DNA from 4 places in the Pseudarthrobacter sp. MOO13 genome. Region 3 is predicted to be linked to each of the others. Evidence: riboswitches for the same ligand, from Rfam matches in the RefSeq annotation. Region 3 holds a riboswitch; each other region holds the start of a gene.

Region 1 (2,191 bases), 2.0 Mb from region 3:
TCATCTTGCCCTGGAGGACCTCCGCGATGTCGTTCTCGCCGGTGGCGGGCCAGGACTGCCCGGTGGTCCAGAACGCGGGCCAGTTATAGAGGCCGTTGGCGTTGCCGGGGAACCTGATGCGGGCCTCGACGTACCCGGTGGTGAACTGGTACCCGGTGCCCGCTCCACCCTTCGGGTTCGTGGAGACCAAGGACCCGGAAGACGAGGAGGCAAGGCTAAGGGCCAGGTTGCCGTTGGCCACGGAGACGTTGGCTGGGTTGGTGGCCACCTTGTTCATGGTTCCGCAGTTGGGGGAGAACCAGCAGTTGGACCACTTACCGCCGTCCAGGCCTGAACCGTTGAACTCGTCAGCGAAGGTCATGGTCCAGTTTCCGGGGACCCCTGCGGGCATGGGCGTCCCGCTGTTGGCCAGCGGTGCCGAGGCTGGTGCCACGGCGATGGGGGACTGCGGTGCAGGAGCCGCAGCGGCCGGAGCCGGGGCGGGTGCCGCGGGAGCCGGCGCCTGGGCCGGAGCCTGCTCTGGTGCGGGTGCGGGCGCGGGTGCGGCTGCCGGTGCCGGGGCGGGCGCCGGAGCGGACTGGACTGCGGCCGACGGGGTGGGCTGGACCTGTACCTCGCTGCCGGCCCCGGCGGCGCTGGCCACCCGGGATACGTCGGCAGCTTCATTGCCGTTGGCGACGCCGAGGCCAAGGGAGGCTGCGCCGAGGACGGCTGCTGCCAGGCCGGCGGCCAAGGGCAGGCGGCGGGAATCTCTGGATGTCAAGAACTGACGGAGCCCGGCCGATGGGGTCTCATTCTGATGACGGCGGGCGCGTTTGGCGCTCAATTTGCGGGATGCGGGCATGGGGAATTTACCTCTCAACGCCGGCGGGGTTAGCTGTCGGGTTCGAATGCTGCCATTCGGCCGCGGATCGCGGCTTCACCCCGAGGGCAGGCGGGAGCCATACCCGTGACACTTGGGTCCCCCGCCTCTGCCTTGGAACCTGAGGGATCGCGGAAGCGGCAGAGTTGGGCGTCTTCCGGGATTGGGGCCGGCTGGGGCGGCCCACCCGAAGACCGTACACGAAAATCCCTGCGGAATCACAATTGGGTAACGGAAGCGGCGCGGTGGGCGTGGCGTCCCGCGGTGCACCCGCATAGACGTCTATTGGCGAACGGCACACTCCTGCGTTTTCCACATAGGTGTCCGGTCAGGCTGCTCCTGCCACATCACGCGGCTAGCCTTGAGTCAAGCGCGAATCGCCTATCAGGTCCAGATGCACTAGGATATTGAAGTCTGTGCTGCGTCCTGCCTCCGTATTGGTGGCAAGGCACTGTGCAGAATCGCAAATGAACCTCCTGTTACGGAAATGCCGTAACCGCTTAGCCCAAAGGAGGTGGGTTCACATATGCGTCCTTACGAATTGATGGTAATCATCGACCCCGAGGTCGAAGAGCGTACCGTTGAGCCGTCGCTTCAGAAGTTCCTGAACGTCATCACCAACGATGGTGGAACCATCGAAAAGGTTGACATCTGGGGCCGTCGCCGTCTGGCTTACGAGATCAAGAAGAAGTCCGAAGGTATCTACGCCGTGGTGAATTTCACCGCCAAGCCGGAAACCGCCAAGGAACTTGACCGCCAGCTGTCTCTTAACGAGACCATCATGCGCACCAAGATCACCCGCCCCGAAGAGCAGAAGGTTGTTGCTGAGTAATCAGCACCAAAATTCATTCTTTACCCCGCAGGAACGCACTCTTCACCCAGGATCGAACAAGGAGGCAGTAGATGGCAGGCGAGACCACCATTACGGTCATCGGTAACCTCACCAATGACCCGGAATTGCGGTTCACACCGTCCGGTTCCGCAGTAGCGAACTTCACCATCGCTTCCACCCCCCGCACCTTTGATCGACAGTCCAACGAGTGGAAGGACGGGGAGACCCTGTTCCTCCGCGCCGCGGTCTGGCGTGAAGCTGCCGAGAACGTCGCCGAATCCCTGACCAAGGGCATGCGCGTGATCGTCACCGGCCGCTTGAAGAGCCGTTCCTACGAAACAAAAGAAGGCGAAAAGCGCACCGTCATCGAGCTTGAGGTCGACGAAATCGGCCCCAGCCTGCGCTACGCCAACGCCAAGGTCAACCGCACCCAGCGCTCCGGCGGACAGGGTGGGGGCGGCGGCAACGGCGGCGGTGGCTTCGGAGGCGGCAACCCT
Region 2 (2,191 bases), 1.5 Mb from region 3:
CGCAAGCGTGCCACTGAGGTCATGCGGAAGCACCGGCTGGCCGAGCGCCTGCTGGCCGACGTGATCGGATTGGACTGGGCCTATGTCCATGACGAAGCCTGCCGCTGGGAACACGTTATGAGCGAACGGGTGGAGCGGCGCATCTACGAGATGCTGGACCACCCCACGGAGTCGCCCTACGGAAATCCCATCCCCGGCCTTGCCGCCCTGGGCGGACAGCCCGGACCCGGGTTCGGCGACGGCGCCATCAGCCTGGTGGAGGCAATGAAGGCCTACGGGCCTGAATCGGCAGTGACCATCAGCCGGCTGGCGGAACCGATCCAGGTGGAGCCGGAACTGCTGACCCAGCTCGACGAGGGCGGTATCCGGCCCGGCGCGTCTGTCTCCCTGGAACGCGTCGGTGACTACATTTCGGTACGGGTGGCGGGAATCGAGGGCGCGCTGGAGCTGCCTCCCGAGGTGGCGGCACACGTTTTCGTCGCCGTGAACCAGGCCTGACGCCGCGTTTCCATACCCCACCCGGGGGATTCCACGCAAAGATAACGGAATTGTTACCTAGGGTCTTAAGCCCCTATAGTGGAACCCAGCGTTGATACTTAAGCGTTACCTGATCCGGAGCCGAGCTCTGCCAGCGGGCCAGGTGTACGAGTCGTTACTGGCAGAGGCGGGGGAACCACAACCGGCAGCGGGGGACTGCCTTGGGGTGAAGTCCGTCAGCAGCAAGCCTCTCCAGTGAAGGATTCTTCCGGGAATACCCCTGTGTAGAAGTTTGCCCATGACGGACCGGGTCTTTGATCTCTCTGACCCGAATCCGACAGCTAACTCCGCAGGCTATTCCAGAGAGGAACCCTTCTTGACCATGCAGACCTCCCGGGGCCGCCGTCGCGCGGCGGGCCCCCCTGAGGCAGCCCGGGTTGTCGAAGTAGCCGCCGCGGAGCGCCCCCGCGACCCGCAACGGGATGCACGCCGCCGCCGGGGTCCGTTCCGGCAAATCACCGACTTTGCCGCGGCCAGCGGCATCGGCCAAAAGGCCGGCATCGCCCTCGCCGCCACCGGCCTGGTGCTCACGGTGACCATGCCCGCCACCAGCCCCGTTATGGCGACGGATGCGGCCGGAATCGCGCCCCAGGCCGCCTCCGCAGTCAGCCCCCAGCCCCAGATTTCCGCGGATGTAGGCGCCCAGATCGACTTCAGCCGCTCAGCCGTCGTAACGCAGGCGGACCCCGACGGGAAGCTGAAGCAACTGCTGAGCGCCCAGTCGGCCGGATCAGTAACGCGTGCGGCTTCCGCCGGGACCCTGGCCGCGCCGCTGGCATCCCTCGTGACCGCGTCGCCCTTCGGCTACCGGGTCAGCCCAATCACCGGCGGCACCGGAGATTTCCACCGCGGACAGGACTTTGTGGCACAGTGCGGGACGTCCGTCCTGGCAGCCGCAACAGGAACCGTGACCTTCGCCGGCTGGCACCAGTTCGGCGGTGGAAACCGGGTGGTGATCGACCATGGCAACGGCCTGGAGACCACGTACAACCACCTCTCGTCCTTCAACGTCAAGGTGGGCCAAACGGTCTCCCGCGGCGAAGTCGTGGCGTTGAGCGGGACCACCGGGGCGTCCACCGGCTGCCACCTGCACTTCGAAGTTCAGGTCAACGGCGAAGTGGTCGATCCGATGGGCTGGCTGTAACCGTTTGATTGCGCACTCCCAGATCGCCGTGACCCGCCGTGACCTGAATGTGACATTGAAGCAAAACTGCTGTACCGTCTAACTCGCGTCAACTTTTCCGAAGTTGACGCTCTTGAGTGGATTGCCTAACTCTGCCACCGCTCAAGGTCCGTTCGCATTTCATCGTCTGGCAGGGGCGGGGGAACCAATTTTGGCCTTCTGCGTTCTGGAAGGCCTTGGGGTTAAGTCATGAGCTTCCCAGGAAGCGAAGTGGCCGGGTGACTCCCATCCGAATCCGACAGCTCACCTCGCAGGCATTGGGAGAGGCTACCTTCGTGTCTTCACGCCATAATTCTGCGCGCCACCGTGCGCAAACGGTTCGCGCCAACCCCTTGGACGCCATGTCCAAGGCCGTAAGCGCCAATGTCGGGACCGTGGGCCGCCAGGCTGCCGTTGTGGCAGCGGCTTCAGGCCTCATCCTGAGCATGGGCCTGCCGGCCAACGCCGCGGACACCACTGCCGGCATCTCGG
Region 3 (2,191 bases):
GCGGGTTTGGGCTGCCTGGCTGCGGCCGCGGCAGCCTGCGCCGCGGCTTCGGCCTGCCGGCGGGCCTGCTGCGCCGCAGCGGCGCGCTTGGCCTCCTGGGCCGCTTCATAGGCAGCCAGCGCCGCCTGGCCCTGGCGATACTCCCCCTCAAGTGCCGCCGTCGTTCCCTTCAGCGAGGCAAGCTGGGCGGTCAGTTCGGTGCTGTGCTGCTGTTCGTCATTTACCTGCCGGGCAAGCGCATCCTGGGCGGAGCGGGCTGCATCCAGTTTGGCTTTTGCTTCCCCGGACAGTCGTTCCCGCTCAGTGCGGGCCACTTTTTCCTGCTCTGCCAGTGATGCGGCAACTTTTCCGGCAGCCGCAGCTTTCTCCACCAGAGCAGCAGTCTTGTCGCCCACCAGCTGGACGAGGTTGAGCCCTTGGACGCTGTTGTTCCGCAGGGCATCAAGGGCCACGAAGAATCCGGTATTGGTCCCGCCCGTCTTGTACGCCTGGACGGCAAGCGCTCCGATTTCCTTGCGATGCCGGGCCAGTTCGTCGTTGGCGCGGGCAGCCCGGGCGGACAATGAATCCAGCCTTACCGATGCCGCTTGCAGCCCGGCGTCGGCTGCGGCGTAGTCGGCCGATGCCCGGACCGCCGTGTTACCGGCGGCTTCAGCCTGGGTCTGGAGGCCGTCCAGGAACCCATTGATGGTGGTGATCTCTGCCGCTTTCGCTGCCTCGGAAGACTGCGCCTGCTGCACGTCAGCCCAGGACGGATACCCACCGGGAGGTGCAGGCTCGTCTGCAGTGGCCGGCAGGACCGTGGCCGCTGCCACTGCGATGGCGAGCAGTCCCCCCACCAGCGGGGACGTGGGCATGGTCACGAACAGGGGCATAGTCCCGAAGCATACCGGCGGCACGCCGGAGCGGAAAGGCGGCCGTGCCTGCTTTGTTACCCGTTTGGTCCGGTGCCGGACCGGCGGGAGCCCGGCGTGGGTGGATCGGACCCATCCAATCGTTGGTTGAATACGAGAGAAGAACCTCGCATGTTATCTAAACGTGACAATGGGAGGGTCGGCGGGTTATGGTCTTCTGGTGTCCCTCCCCAAACGGGACACTCCCATCAGTTTGCCGAGCCCTGCCGCTGATACCGGGATTCAACCGCATTCATGCTGGCAGGGACGGGGGAACCAAGTTTCCACGACCTTTCAGGTCTTGGGGTTAAGTCGGACAGCTCCTCCGCCCACCGCGGAGATATGTTCGGCCGGGTATCTCCAACCCGAACCCGACAGCTCACCCCGCAGGCATGGGAGAGGCGATCAATCGTGTCAAAGAATCTCAGCACTGCCCGCCACCGCGCGACCCCGGCCCGCTCCATTGCGCTCGAGGGACTCGCCGTGACGGCCAAATCACAGGCCCGTTCGTTTGGCCGTCCGGCCCTCGCTGTTGCCGCCGCGTCCGGCATCGCGTTCGGCGTCGGCGCCCCGGCCCATGCGGGCGTGACGGGCGCGGACACCACTGAGCAGGCCAGCGTCCAGGCCGCCGCAGCTCCTGCAACTGCTCCGGCAGCCGCGGCAGCAACCGTCCACACCGTCGTTTCCGGGGACACCCTCGGCGCGATTTCGGCCGCGTACGGAGTCAGCCTCAATGACCTCCTGGCTGCCAACGGCCTGGGATTGTCGTCCATCATCTACCCCGGTGACCAGATCCAGATCCCCGGCGCCGGCTACGTGGCAGCACCTGCGCCGGCAGCGGCCCCCGTCCAGGCGGCAGCCGCCACCGCACCGGCGAACACCGGCATGAACATGTCCTACGCATCAGCAACGCCGGTGGCGTCCACCACCGGGAGCGGGACCGGTGCTGCCATCCTGGCCTCCGCCTACGGCCAGGTCGGCGTGAGCCAGGACTGCACCGCCATGGTTGAAAAAGCCCTGCGCTCCGTCGGCAAGAGCGTCGGCGACCTGGCTCCCACGCAGTTCTTCCAGTACGGCAGCGTGGTCGGGAGCCCGGCACCCGGCGACCTCATCATCACCTCGGGCCACGTGGGCGTTTACGCCGGCAACGGCCAGGTTGTGAGTGGCGGCGTCAACGGCTACACCACGCAGGTGCACTCCATCAGCTGGCTCAGCGGCTACTCAGTGGTCCGCGTCGCCTAGTCTTCGCGCAGTAAAGCCTGCTCCCAACAGGAGGGTGGCAGCCGGGTCTCCGGTTG
Region 4 (2,191 bases), 1.6 Mb from region 3:
GCCTGCTGTGGGTGGGACGCCGGGCGCCGCGGACTGACGCCGTCCGGGCGTCGGTGCTCATCTGGGGTTCCTGGGTCCTGGTGACCGGCCTGGTCTTCAGTTTCATGGCGGGCATCATCCACCCCTACTACGCGGTGGCATTGGCACCGGGGATCGCAGCCCTGGCCGGCCTGGGCCCGGTACTTCTCTGGCAGCACCGGCGGCAGGCCGCCGCGGCGGTCTTCCTGGCCGCCGCAGTGGCCGCGGCAGCCCCTGATGGCATTCACCCTGCTGGGAACCACATCCGCCTACGGCCCGTGGCTGCGCTGGGTGGTGCTGGCGGCAGGCCTTGCGGCCGCAGCAGGAACAGGGTTGAACAGGTTCATCCGCCTGCGCTCCGTGCAACGGACGACGACGGCGCTCGCCATTGCGGCATCGCTCGCCGGCCCGCTGGCCTTCTCCATGTCGACGGCGGCGACGGCGCACAGCGGGGCCATTGTCAGCGCCGGACCGGCGCCGTCGTTCGGCGGCCCGGGCGGGTTCGGCGGAAACCGGACCGGCGGGTTTGGCGCGGGCGGCACGTCCCGGCAGTTCAACGGCCAGGCCGGACAAGGCCAGGGTGCCGGCCAGGGCGGACAAGGCCAGGGGGCCGGCCAGGGCGGGGCAGCGCAGGGCGGTCAGGGTGCCACCGGTGGCCGCGCCGGCGGGATGGCCGGCCTTCTGGGTGCGCCCACGCCGTCGGCCGGGCTCGTGGCCGCGTTGAAGGACGGTGCCTCAAACTACACCTGGGCAGCGGCAGTAGTCGGTTCGAACAATGCCGCAGGTTACCAACTGGCCACGGAACTGCCGGTGATGGCCGTGGGCGGCTTCAACGGCACCGACCCCTCCCCCACGCTGGAACAGTTCCAAGCGCTGGTCTCCCAAGGCCGGATCCACTACTTCATTGCCGGCGGGACCATGATGTCCAGCAGCGGCTCTGACGCCTCCACCCGGATTGCACAGTGGGTGGAGTCCACGTTCCCGGCGCAAAACATTGGCGGGACCACGGTCTATATCCTGGCGGGATAACCCGGCGCCGGGGATCCGCCTGCAGCAAATCGACGCGCCATGATTCGTGACTTCCGTTACCCAAATGTGACTAATGCGCAATCTTCCTGTACCGTCGATTGGGTGCGGTCCCCGTTCGGGCCGCATATCCCGGGTTGACGCCAAGCTCTGCCGCTTCCCGGATTCCGCTTGAGCAACGGCAGAGGCGGGGGACCCACCGTCCCGGGCAATGATTGCCCTTGGGGTTAAGCCAGCACGTGTTTTTTCCGTGCGGCCGGATGCCCTCATCCGAACCCGACAGCTAACTCCGCAGGTGTGAGAGGCGATCAATCATGTCTAAATCCATGGCAAAACCATGCCTGCAAACCAAGGCAAAACATCGGGCCAAACCCCAGCCCGCCAAAAAGACCACCGTGGGCCGGCGTGTTGCGGTCCTCGCTGCATCATGCGCGGTGCTGGTTGGCGTTGGCGCGGCAGGCCAGGCGACCAACAGCATGACCCAGGCGTCGTCCACCGGGTCAAGCGCTTCCACGTCGGCGGCGGATGCCCAGATGAGCATCGAGAAGAGCGAAATCCGGTCCAACCCGGCCGCGAATCCTGCTCCTTCCGCCATCAGCGTGGCACCGCAGGCCGCGGAGCCGGCCCCCGCGCCCGCTCCCGCCGCCCCGCCGGCTGAAGCACCCGCACCTGCGCCGGCCCCCGCGCCTGAGCCTGCTCCCGCCGTCGCGGTCAACGATCCCGCGGGCGCCCAGGCCTACGCCGCCAGCCAGCTGTCCTCCTTTGGCTGGGGACCGGACCAGATGCAGTGCCTGCAGACGCTGTGGACCAAGGAATCCGATTGGACCACCACCGCCACCAACGCCAGCAGCGGCGCGTACGGCATCGTCCAGTCGCTGCCGGCGGAGAAGATGGCCAGCGCAGGCGCCGACTACCTAACCAACTACCGCACGCAGATCAACTGGGGCCTGGACTACATCAAGAAGAGCTACGCCTCGCCCTGCGGCGCGTTGAACTTCCACCTGGCACACAACTGGTACTAGGCACCACCAGCACCGGGCGCAACGCAAACCGCGGGCCGCATCATGTCGATGCGGCCCGCGGTTTGCGTTAACCGGCGCCCTGGACGTCGCCCGGCCCGGCGTTCCGCCAGGGGATGTACTGGACA

Evidence for each region. A riboswitch is a leader RNA that binds a small molecule or an ion and turns the genes downstream of it on or off. The one in region 3 is predicted to bind cyclic di-AMP.
Region 1: linked by a shared signal. The riboswitch ahead of AC4EEO_RS19305 (glycoside hydrolase family 16 protein) and the one ahead of AC4EEO_RS08330 (C40 family peptidase) in region 3 are both predicted to bind cyclic di-AMP.
Region 2: linked by a shared signal. The riboswitch ahead of AC4EEO_RS14980 (M23 family metallopeptidase) and the one ahead of AC4EEO_RS08330 (C40 family peptidase) in region 3 are both predicted to bind cyclic di-AMP.
Region 4: linked by a shared signal. The riboswitch ahead of AC4EEO_RS15630 (aggregation-promoting factor C-terminal-like domain-containing protein) and the one ahead of AC4EEO_RS08330 (C40 family peptidase) in region 3 are both predicted to bind cyclic di-AMP.

The regions. Positions count from the first base shown of each region.
Region 1 covers NZ_CM177848.1:4,223,998-4,226,188, forward strand. The annotation lists gene AC4EEO_RS19305 (glycoside hydrolase family 16 protein) at 1-763, opposite strand, end outside; cyclic di-AMP (ydaO/yuaA leader) riboswitch at 849-1,018, opposite strand; gene rpsF (30S ribosomal protein S6) at 1,389-1,694, shown strand; gene AC4EEO_RS19315 (single-stranded DNA-binding protein) at 1,766-2,191, shown strand, end outside.
Region 2 covers NZ_CM177848.1:3,282,409-3,284,599, reverse strand. The annotation lists gene AC4EEO_RS14985 (iron-dependent transcriptional repressor DtxR) at 1-498, shown strand, start outside; cyclic di-AMP (ydaO/yuaA leader) riboswitch at 617-847, shown strand; gene AC4EEO_RS14980 (M23 family metallopeptidase) at 860-1,681, shown strand; cyclic di-AMP (ydaO/yuaA leader) riboswitch at 1,810-1,991, shown strand; gene AC4EEO_RS14975 (C40 family peptidase) at 2,062-2,191, shown strand, end outside.
Region 3 covers NZ_CM177848.1:1,791,593-1,793,783, reverse strand. The annotation lists gene AC4EEO_RS08335 (coiled-coil domain-containing protein) at 1-875, opposite strand, end outside; cyclic di-AMP (ydaO/yuaA leader) riboswitch at 1,129-1,301, shown strand; gene AC4EEO_RS08330 (C40 family peptidase) at 1,305-2,135, shown strand.
Region 4 covers NZ_CM177848.1:3,438,338-3,440,528, forward strand. The annotation lists partial or broken gene AC4EEO_RS15625 (glycosyltransferase family 39 protein) at 1-1,047, shown strand, start outside; cyclic di-AMP (ydaO/yuaA leader) riboswitch at 1,193-1,353, shown strand; gene AC4EEO_RS15630 (aggregation-promoting factor C-terminal-like domain-containing protein) at 1,359-2,066, shown strand; gene AC4EEO_RS15635 (glyoxalase superfamily protein) at 2,134-2,191, opposite strand, start outside.